DNA from 2 places in the Variovorax restrictus genome. Region 2 is predicted to be linked to the other one. Evidence: riboswitches for the same ligand, from Rfam matches in the RefSeq annotation. Region 2 holds a riboswitch; the other holds the start of a gene.
The links. Region 2 has a riboswitch for glycine ahead of ACSFA0_RS18730 (D-amino acid dehydrogenase). Riboswitches for the same ligand answer to the same signal wherever they lie in the genome.
Positions count from the first base shown of each region.

Region 1: another riboswitch for glycine. It lies ahead of ACSFA0_RS21830 (FAD-dependent oxidoreductase); the one in region 2 lies ahead of ACSFA0_RS18730 (D-amino acid dehydrogenase).

Region 1 is NZ_JBPJZH010000004.1:172,116-177,034, reverse strand. Features, by position in the region: gene ACSFA0_RS21840 (PhaM family polyhydroxyalkanoate granule multifunctional regulatory protein) at 1-6, shown strand, start outside; gene ACSFA0_RS21835 (FIST signal transduction protein) at 47-1,309, shown strand; gene ACSFA0_RS21830 (FAD-dependent oxidoreductase) at 1,306-2,532, opposite strand; glycine riboswitch at 2,613-2,719, opposite strand; gene ACSFA0_RS21825 (helix-turn-helix domain-containing protein) at 2,879-3,646, opposite strand; gene ACSFA0_RS21820 (hypothetical protein) at 3,775-4,662, shown strand; gene ACSFA0_RS21815 (MFS transporter) at 4,659-4,919, shown strand, end outside.
Region 2 is NZ_JBPJZH010000002.1:866,991-871,909, forward strand. Features, by position in the region: gene ACSFA0_RS18715 (glutathione S-transferase family protein) at 1-140, shown strand, start outside; gene ACSFA0_RS18720 (SDR family oxidoreductase) at 137-1,039, shown strand; gene ACSFA0_RS18725 (hypothetical protein) at 1,083-1,967, shown strand; glycine riboswitch at 2,106-2,210, shown strand; gene ACSFA0_RS18730 (D-amino acid dehydrogenase) at 2,260-3,558, shown strand; gene ACSFA0_RS18735 (OmpA family protein) at 3,606-4,184, opposite strand; gene ACSFA0_RS18740 (autotransporter outer membrane beta-barrel domain-containing protein) at 4,229-4,919, opposite strand, start outside.

The DNA.
Region 1 (4,919 bases), on a different contig from region 2:
CGATGACGCCGTCTTGCGCCCACCCCGAACCTTCCGGACTCCGCGCATGAAACTCTTTCCCACCGGCCACGCCACCCATCCGCAATGGATCATGGCGGCCGGCCTCGTTCTGGCGCAGGTGCGCGCCCAGATGGCACTGGCCGACTACGCCTCCGCACCGACGCTGGGCCTGCTCTACATCACCGACCACTACGCCGACGACGCGCAGGAGATCCTCGACCACCTGAGCGCCGAACTGCCGGAAGTGACCGACTGGTCGGGCACCGTCGCCGTCGGCGTGGCGGCCAACAACGCCGAGTATTTCGACGAGCCCGGCATGAGCCTGATGCTCTGTGCGTTGCCGAGCGACCAGTACCGCGTGTTCTCCGGCGTGGCGCCGCTGGGCAATTCCGAGATGACCGGTTTCGAGGCGTACACGGCGCTGGTCCATGCGGACCCGCGCACGCACGAGCTCGCCGAACTGGTGGGCGAGATGGCAGGGCGTACCGACACCGGCTACCTCTTCGGCGGCCTTTCGTCCGGGCGCGACGAGTCGCTGCAGTTCGCGATCGGCGGCAACGGCAACATCCGCGGCCACGGCGCAGCGGGCGGCGTCTTCTCGGGCGGCCTGACGGGCGTGCTGTTCGGCGAAGGCGTGCGGCTGGTGTCGCGCGTCACGCAGGGTTGCCAGCCGGTGTCGCGCGAACGCGAGATCACCGAGGCCGACGGCAACCTGCTGCTCACGCTCGACGGCGAGCCAGCGCTCGATGTGCTGCTGGCCGACCTGAACGTGTCACTCGACCAGCCGCAGGCGGCGATCGAGGCGGTACGTGCCACGCTGGTGGGCCTGGTCGACGCGGGCCGCGACGGCATCCGCCGGACCGGCGACCTGGGGGACGACGTGCTGGTGCGCCACATCATTGGGCTCGACCCGACGCGCCGCGGCATCGCGATCGCCGATGAGGTCGAAGCCGGCATGCGCATGAGCTTCTGCCGGCGCAACGCGCAGGCCGCACGTGCCGACCTGATGCGCATCTGCGCGGAGATCCGCGAAGAGCTCGAGCCCGAGGAGCAGACACTGGCGACCGCACGCGCGGTGGCCGCGGGCGAAGCCGAGGCGGCGCCGCATCCGGCGCGTCGCGTGGCCGGTGCGGTCTATGTCAGCTGTTCGGGCCGCGGCGGGCCGCACTTCGGTGCGCCAGGCGCCGAGATGCAGATCGTGCGGCATGCGCTGGGCGACGTGCCGCTCGTCGGCTTCTTCGCGGCCGGGGAAATCGCCCGCCACCGCGTCTACGGCTACACCGGCGTGCTGACCGTCTTCGTCGCCTAGCCTTTCTCAAAGGCGAACTCGACCTCGGGCGACAGCCCGCTGACGATGCGTGCGATCGACTTGCCGGCACCGCAGGCGTGGATCCATCCGGCGGCGCCCGGGGCGACGTTCAGGAAGAGGTTGCGCATGCGGGTGCGGCCGATCAGCGGCAGGCCGCTGGCGCCGCGCGCGTAGGGCCGTGTGCTGAGCACGGCGCCGCGGGCGTCGACCACGCCGGGCAGCAGCCGCTCGACATCCGCGAGCAGGCGGGCCAGCCGAAGGTCGTCGGGCAGCGCGGCGGCGGCACTGTCGGCGCTGACCGTCGTCCACACCCGCAGGCGCTCGCCCTCCGGCGTCGCGATGCGCTGCATCCGCAGCCGGCTGTCCCAGTCATGGAGCAGTGCCGTCGGCGCGCGTTCTGCATCCTTGAGCGGCAGCACCACCGAATGCTCGTGCATCAGCCGCAGTCGCAGCGGCATGCCCAGGTCCTGCGCCACGGCCGCGCTGCCGCAGCCCAGGGCCATCACGTAGGCGTCGGCGCGCAAGGTGCTGCGTTCGCCGTCGGCATTGCGCAGCTCGACGTGGTCGACCCGGCCCTCTTGCGCATGCAGCTTCGTCACCGTGTGGTTCATGAGAAAGCGCACGCCGGCGGCACGGCACAGGAAGATGGTGCTGTCGGCGAAACCGGCGGCGTCGGACGAGGTGCCCTCGCGCGTGAAGGCGGCGCCGGCGAGTCGGCCGCGCAGCGATGCAAGGGCCGGCTCGAGGCGCACGGCCTCTTCGGCCGAGAGCAGGTGCATCACGCAGCCCAGCGCATGCAGGCGCGGCACGTTGCGCTCGAACTGCGCGAAGGCCTCGGCGTCGGTGTAGATGCGCATCCAGCCCGGCCCGCGGGGGGTCTGCGTCACACCGGTCTCGCGACCCAGCGCACGCACGCTCTCGCGGCTGTAGGCGCCCAGTCGCACCAGGTGTTCCATGCGTTCGGTCGGGCGATGGGCGGCACCGGTCAGGTAGCCGGCCCAGCCGTGCATGCGGTGGCGCATCCGATCGAAGGCCGCGCGCCACGAAAAGCCAGCGCCACGGGCGGCGGCGGGCTGGGCGGGAGCCGCTTTTGCGACCAGCCCGCGGGCCTTGGCGGCGGGTGTGCCATGACGGTCGATTACCGTCACCTCGTGGCCGAGTTGCTGGAGGTAGTAAGCCGAAGCGACGCCGAGCAGGCCGCCGCCCAAAACGATCACGCGCATGGTCCAGATCCTTGTGGGATGGCACAAACGGCGGATGCATGACAAGCCAGGTGGTGGCGGGTCGCATCCGGGTTCGGGTTGCCGCTCCCTCTGTCCTTGGTACCTGAGAGATTCGCCCGCAGCGGCGTGCGGCGGGGTTGCTCCTTCGGTGCATCGCGCGGGGCGATGGCTCTCCAGACGGCTAGATCAATAGACGGCAGTCATCGAACCGGCATGCGGTTCACCTCGGCGTTCATGGGAGTTTGCGCTTACGGTGGGGTGGGGGACACCCGCTCTCCTGCAGACCTAGAGTTTACCCTTGTTGACAATTTGGCGCGACTGGCCATTCGGCCTAGGCGGGTCGCTGTCAGGGCTCTCGGCTGGTCTTGCTCGGTTTGGCGTCGCTGCGGCGCAGTCGGGTGAAGGCCTCGAATTCCCAGTTGCGCATGCCCAGCAGCAGGGTGTAGCCCTCGCGGTCGTTGGGCGAGAGCTTCTGGTCGGTCTGGTGCTGCTGCGCGAAATCCTGCGCCACCCGCTGCAGCCGTTCGAGGAAGGACGGCGCCAGCGCCCGGCTGATCGAGCCGTGCACCAGCAGCAGACCCTCGGCCGGGCCGTCGAAGCCGCCACGGTAGTAGTCGAGCACCACGTTCTCCCGGAAGAAGTCCATCACCGGCCCGTGCGGCCGCCAGCGGAAAGTCTTGGCCAGCTTGAGCCGGTAGCGGTTGAGCGGGCGCAGCTCGATGATGCCGATGCGGTCGAGCTGCACCAGGCAGGCGATGCATTCGGCTTCGGTGATGCGGTAGGCCGCCACGATCTGCTCCAGCGTCCATTGGCTCAGCACGTTGATGGCCACCAGCAGCAGCTTCTTGTCGCGCACCACCGCCTTCTCCTGCTCCTGCGTCAGCTCGCGCAGCAGCGGCTGGGCGTCGGCCACGCGACGGGCCAGCTCGGCGAAGTCGATCTTGAGCGCCCGGCAGATCGCGTCGACCCGGCTGAGGGGCATGTCGCCCTTGGCCAGCATGCGCTTGACGCTCGATTCGGCCATGCCCAGCGCGCGCGCCAGGTCGGCGTAGGTCATGCGGGCGCTCTTGAGTTCGTTCTTCACGGCCTGGACGAGGTCGACGGTGGTGCTCATGGAAAACAGGTCCTTGGTACTGATTTTCGATACCGGTCGGCTTGGATTGGCAGACCGTATCGATTTTCGATGCCAATTTGTGCCGGTGGCAACTAGATTCCGCTCCCACCGCACCACCGGAGTCCACCATGAACCGATCCAAGCGCTTCCCGACCTCGCCGCTGTTCCAACGCCTGGCGCCGCAAGTCGCGCCGCTTGCGCCCCGCGAGCGCGCGCTGCTCTGGCTCGTCGCGGCCTTCGTGCTCATCGCCTGCTTCGGCCCGGCCATGCCCGACCCCACGGCGGGGGCCGGTTCCGGCTTCGCGGATGCGCGCGCCTGGCGCGACCTGCCCTTCGCGATGGACGTGCTGAGCAACCTGCCGTTCGCGGCCTTCGGTATCTGGGGCCTGATGCGGCTGCGGCGCTTCGACACCCTGCACGAGCGCTTGCGCTCGGCCGCCGCGCTGGACTGCGCCTGGCTGTTCTTCGCGGGCTTGATCTTTACTGCGGCGGGCTCGGTCTTCTATCACCTGCAGCCCGACGCGCTGCGGCTCGCGGCCGACCGCGCCGGCATGGCGATCGCCTTCGCCGGCATGCTGGGCCTGGCGGTGTGCGAGCGGGTCAGCCTGCGCGCCGGCTGGCCGGCCGCCTGCGTGGCGTTCGTGGGCGGGCTGGCGGCAGTGGCCGTGTACCACGAGCGGGGTGACGTGCTGCCCTGGGCGGTGGTCCAGTTCGGCGGCATGGCGCTGGTGCTGGTGCTCACCCTGCTGCGGCCGGTGCCGGGCGCGATGGGCCTGAAGCTCGGCGCGGTCATCCTCTTCTATGGCGTGGCCAAGCTGTTCGAACTGGGCGACCAGGCGGTCTTCGAGGCGACCGGCGAAGTCGTCTCGGGCCACACGTTCAAGCACCTGGTCGCAGCGTGCGCCGCCTGGCCGGTGCTGCAGGCGGTCGACGGGCTGACCTGCCGGGCCCTGCGGCACAATCCACGCGCCACCGCCATGACGGTCCGAGGAGCCCCGACAGGGATATTCGAATGACGACACCCGCCGCTGCTGCTTCGACCGAGGTCCACGCCAACCAGTTCGCCCTGCTGGGCCAGCGGCGCTTCGCCCCCTTCTTCTGGACGCAGTTCGCCGGCGCGGCCAACGACAACCTCTTCAAGTTCGCCTTCACCGTGATGGTGACCTACCAGCTGCAGCTGAGCTGGATGCCGCCGGCCATGGCGGGCCTGGCGATCGGCGCGCTCTTCATCCTGCCCTTCCTGTTGTTCTCGGCCACAGCAGGCCAGCTGACC
Region 2 (4,919 bases):
CCGAGACGACCGAAGGCGAACTGGTGGCCGCCACCCGCACCCACTACACGCTGCGCCGCACCGACGCACGTGCCGGCACGCTGCACGTGCACTTCCCGCGCATCGGCTACATCCTCAAAACAGCAGAGACAACGACATGATTCAAGACTTTCAAGGCAAGACGGCGGTACTCACCGGGGCGGGCTCCGGCTTCGGCCTCGAATGCGCGCGCATCGGCGCGGCGCGCGGCATGAACCTGGTGCTGGTTGATGTGCAGCAGGACGCGCTCGACCGCGCCCGGGCCGAGATGGAAGCCGCCGGCGCACAGGTGCTGGCGCGCCGCGTCGACGTGTCGAAGGCCGACGAGATGGAGGCGCTGGCCGAAGCGGTGCAGCAGCGCTTCGGCGCCCCGCACTTCGTCTTCAACAACGCAGGCGTCGGCGCCGGTGGTCTGGTGTGGGAGAACACCGTGGCCGACTGGGAATGGGTGCTGGGCGTCAACGTGTGGGGCGTGGTGCACGGCGTGCGCCTGTTCACGCCGATGATGCTGGCCGCTGCCGCAAAGGACCCGAGCTACCGCGGACACATCGTCAACACGGCCAGCATGGCCGGCCTGCTGACGCCGCCGAACATGGGCGTCTACAACGTCAGCAAGCATGCGGTGGTCAGCTTGACGGAGACGCTGTACCAGGACCTGGCACTGGTGACCGACCAGATCGGCGCCAGCCTGCTGTGCCCGTACTTCGTCGCGACCGGCATCCACAGCAGCGAACGCAACCGCCCGGGCACGTTGCCGGCCGCCGAACTCACCAAGAGCCAGCTGATCGGCCAGGCCATGACGGCCAAGGCGGTGAACAGCGGCAAGGTGAGCGCGGCCGACGTGGCGGGCAAGGTATTCGACGCGATCGCCGCGAACCAGTTCTACGTTTTCAGCCATCCGAAGGCACTGGGCAACGTGAAGAGCCGGATGGACAGCATCGTGTCGATCACCAACCCGGCCGATCCTTTCCTCGAACGCCCCGACATCGGCCAGCAGCTGCGCGCGCAACTGCGGTCCTGAACTACAGGCACCGGTGGTGCCGGCGTGCTAACTTGGCCACACCATGCTGTCCTTTCACGCCATCTTCCGCCGTCTTCCTCTTCTGCTGCTCACGCCGCTCATGGCATGGGCGCTGGCCGGGCCTGCCGCTGCGCAGGACGGCAACGCGCTGAAGGCGAAGTACACGGCCCTCGCGTCGCGGCTGGCCGACAACCCGTTCCAGCGTCCGCTGGTGCTCGATTCGGCCGAGAAGCCCGATCGGCTGAGCGGCGACATCTACGCGGTGGTCGACCATCCCTTCGCCGACATCGGTGCGCTCGGCAAGCCGGGGAACTGGTGCGAGGTGCTGATGCTGCACCTCAACACCAAGCATTGCGTGGTGAAGGGCGAGGGCGGCGGGGCCGTGCTGGACGTGGCGGTCGGTCGCAAGTTCGATCAGCCGCTGGACCAGGCGCAGCGCGTGCAATTCGCGTGGAAGCCGATCGCCAGCGGCGCCGACTACGTGGCGGTACAGCTGTCGGCCGACGAGGGGCCGTTGTCCACGCGCGACTACCGCATCGTGTTCGAGGCTGCGCCGATCGCGTCGGGCAAGAGCTTCGTGCACCTCTCGTATTCCTACGCCTATGGCACGGCCGCTCGGCTCGCCATGAAGGCCTACCTCGGCACGCTCGGCAGCGGCAAGGTCGGCTTCACCGTGACCGGCCGCGACGCGCAGGGCACCCCCGAGCAGATCGGCGGCGTGCGCGGCGTGGTCGAGCGCAACACCATGCGCTACTACTTGGCCATCGACGCCTTTCTCGACGCGCCGAAGCCGGAGCAGCTCGATCGCCGGCTGGCGGCCTGGTTCGACGGCACCGAGCGCTATGCGCGGCAGTTGCACGAAGTCGAGCGCGCCGATTACCTCGCGATGAAGCAGAGCGAGTACAAGCGGCTCAAAGGCGGCGGTTGAAGAGCGGCGGCTGAAGCAAGGCTCGCCCGATCGGGCCTGCGCCGGTAGAATCCGCCATCTGCAGGAGAGTGCCGGGCCCCGTCCCGGCCACCGAAGGCGCAATCTCCCATGAACGCTCAGGTCCCGTACTGCACACCACCATCGCCGTCTGGAGAGCCGTCACGACCGTGACGCACCGAAGGAGCAAGGCCCGGCCGAAAGCCGCGGCTGAATCTCTCAGGTACCAAGGACAGGGGGAGCGGCACCACGCATGACACGCGTCATGCGTGCCATCGTTCCTCTGGAGTTCCCCATGAAAGTGGTTGTCCTCGGCGCCGGCCTGCTCGGCGTCACCTCTGCGTATTTCCTTCGTCAACTCGGTCACGACGTGACCGTGATCGACCGGCAGGCCTCGCCAGCCGCCGAGACCAGCTTCGCCAACGGCGGGCAGATCTCGGTCAGCCATGCCGAACCGTGGGCCAATCCGAGCGCGCCGCTGAAGGTGCTCAAGTGGCTGGGCAAGGAAGATGCACCGCTGCTCTTCCGCATCCGCGCCGACATGCGCCAGTGGCTCTGGGGCCTGCAGTTCCTGCGCGAATGCACGCCCGCGCGCACCCAGCACAACATCGAGCAGATCGTGCGCCTGGGCACCTACAGCCGCGACACGCTGCAGGCGCTGCGGCGCGACATCGGCATCGAATACGACCAGCGCACGCAGGGCATCCTGCATTTCTACACGAGCCAGAAGGAGTTCGACGGCGCCGAGGGGCCGGCCGCGCAGATGCGCGCTCTGGGCTGCGACCGGCGCGTGATCTCGGCGGACGAGGCGGTGCGCATCGAGCCGGCCTTGCGGCACATCCGGCCGCAGCTCGCCGGCGCCACCTACACCGCCGAAGACGAGTCGGGCGACGCGAACAGCTTCGCGCGCGAGCTGGTCGCACGCTGCCGCGCCGACGGCGTGCAGTTCCTGATGAGCCACACCGTGACGGCGCTGCGGGAGGCCGGCGGCCAGATCGACCACGTCGAGGCCACCGATGCCGATGGCCGCTTCCAGCGTGTGCGTGGCGATGCCTACGTGCTCGCGATGGGCAGCCTGAGCCCGCTCTACGCGGCGCCGCTGGGCATCCGCCTGCCGATCTATCCCGCCAAGGGCTACTCGGTGACGCTGCCCGTGAAGGACGCGTCGATGGCGCACCAGGTGTCGCTCACGGATGACGAGTACAAGCTCGTGTTCTCGCGCCTGGGCGACCGGCTGCGCATCGCCGGCACGGCCGAACTCAACGGCTACGACCGCGACCTTAACCGCGTGCGTTGCGAAGCGATCGTGCGCCGCACCGAAGAGCTCTTCCCTGGCGCGGGCGACCTCGAGCAGGCGCAGTTCTGGACCGGTCTGCGCCCGGCGACGCCGTCGAACGTGCCGATCATCGGCCGCTCGAAGCTGCCGAACCTGTTCCTGAACACGGGCCACGGCACGCTGGGGTGGACGCATTCCTGCGGTTCCGGCAAGAGCATCGCGCAGATCGTGAGCGGGCTCGCGCCGGAGGTCGACTTCGCGTTCGCAGGCATGCCGGAGCGGACCCGACCGAGCGTCACGAAGAGCGCCACGGCTTAGGCCGGCATGACGGCCAGAGACCGGCGGATCAGCGCCCGGCCGCGTGGTCAGGGCACGTTTGTCATGCCGAGGATGTCGACCGACACGCGCCGGTCGGGTTGCAGACAAGCGATGAGCGCTGCGGTACGCACCTCCCCCTTGCAGCCGGTCGTGACGGGCTCGCGCTCGCCTTTGGCCTGGATTTGCATCGGCACGGCCACGCCCTGCGTCTTGAGGTAGGCGGCGACCGTGCTCGCGCGGTGCTGCGACAGCGCCTCGTTGTAGGCCTCGGTGCCGAGCCGGTCGGTATGGCCGGTGATCGTCAGGCTTTGTACCTTCACGTCCCGGCGGCGCAAGGCACGCGCCAGCGCGTCGAGCTCCGCCTTGCCCTTGGGCAGCATGTCCTGCAGGCCGGAGCGGTCGAAGGCGAAGAGCGCGTCGGCGTTGAGGTTGACGCGGCGGATGGTCGCTGCCGGCGGGGGCGCCGGTCGCGCCGGCGCGTCGGCGGCAGGCGTCACGACCTGCGCGATCGCGCAGTTCTGCCCTTGGCACCAGTGATAGCGTTCATCGTGCAGGCTGCTGCAGCCGGCAAGGGCGACCAGCGCGAGTGAGGCGCCGAGGGTCTGGAATCGGTGGCGGGTCTGCATGGTGAATTCCTTCCTGTTCATTCGTTGTCGTTCTCGCGCTTCGCTCACCACGCGACCCGCACGCCGACCTGGCCGGAGACGCCTGTGCGACTGCGGTCACCCAGCGAGCGCTGGTACTGCAGGCCACCGTAGAGGTAGGTCGACTTGCTCAGCGGGAGTTGCGCACCCACGCCCAGCTCGGCCCAGGTTTTCTTGGCCCAGTCCTCGCGCACCGAGGTGCCACCGATGGTCACCGCATGCGGGTCCATGAACTCGTGCAGCAGGTTGGCCGTCACATAGAAGGTGTTGGTGCGGGTGAGCTTGTCGGCGCGGTCGGCCTTGTCGTTCCAGGCCAGGCGCCCGCCCAGGCGCGCCCGCAGGCTCTGGCCGGTGAAGCCGTCCACCGAGGACACGTCGTCCGAGAAGCCCCGGTAGCGCGTGGCCTGGTAGCTCAACTGCGCCTGCGGCTCGACGAGCCACTGGCTCTCGCCGATCTGCCAGGGCCGGCCAACTTCTGCGCTCAATCCGAGGCCCGCGCCTTTCTGGGTGCCTTCGCCGCCGTATTTGTCGGTGTACTTGTTGTGCACCGCATGCAACTGCCCGACCAGATCGAGGTAGCTGCCGTTGTCGGCATAGCGTGTGTGGTACGCCCCGAGCGTGGCCATCTGGCCCTTCATCTTGCCGGTGTCGTCACCCATGCCGGCATCGCCGCGGCGGCGGTCGCCGAAGTCGGTGGTGCTGCGGCCGTAGCCGATG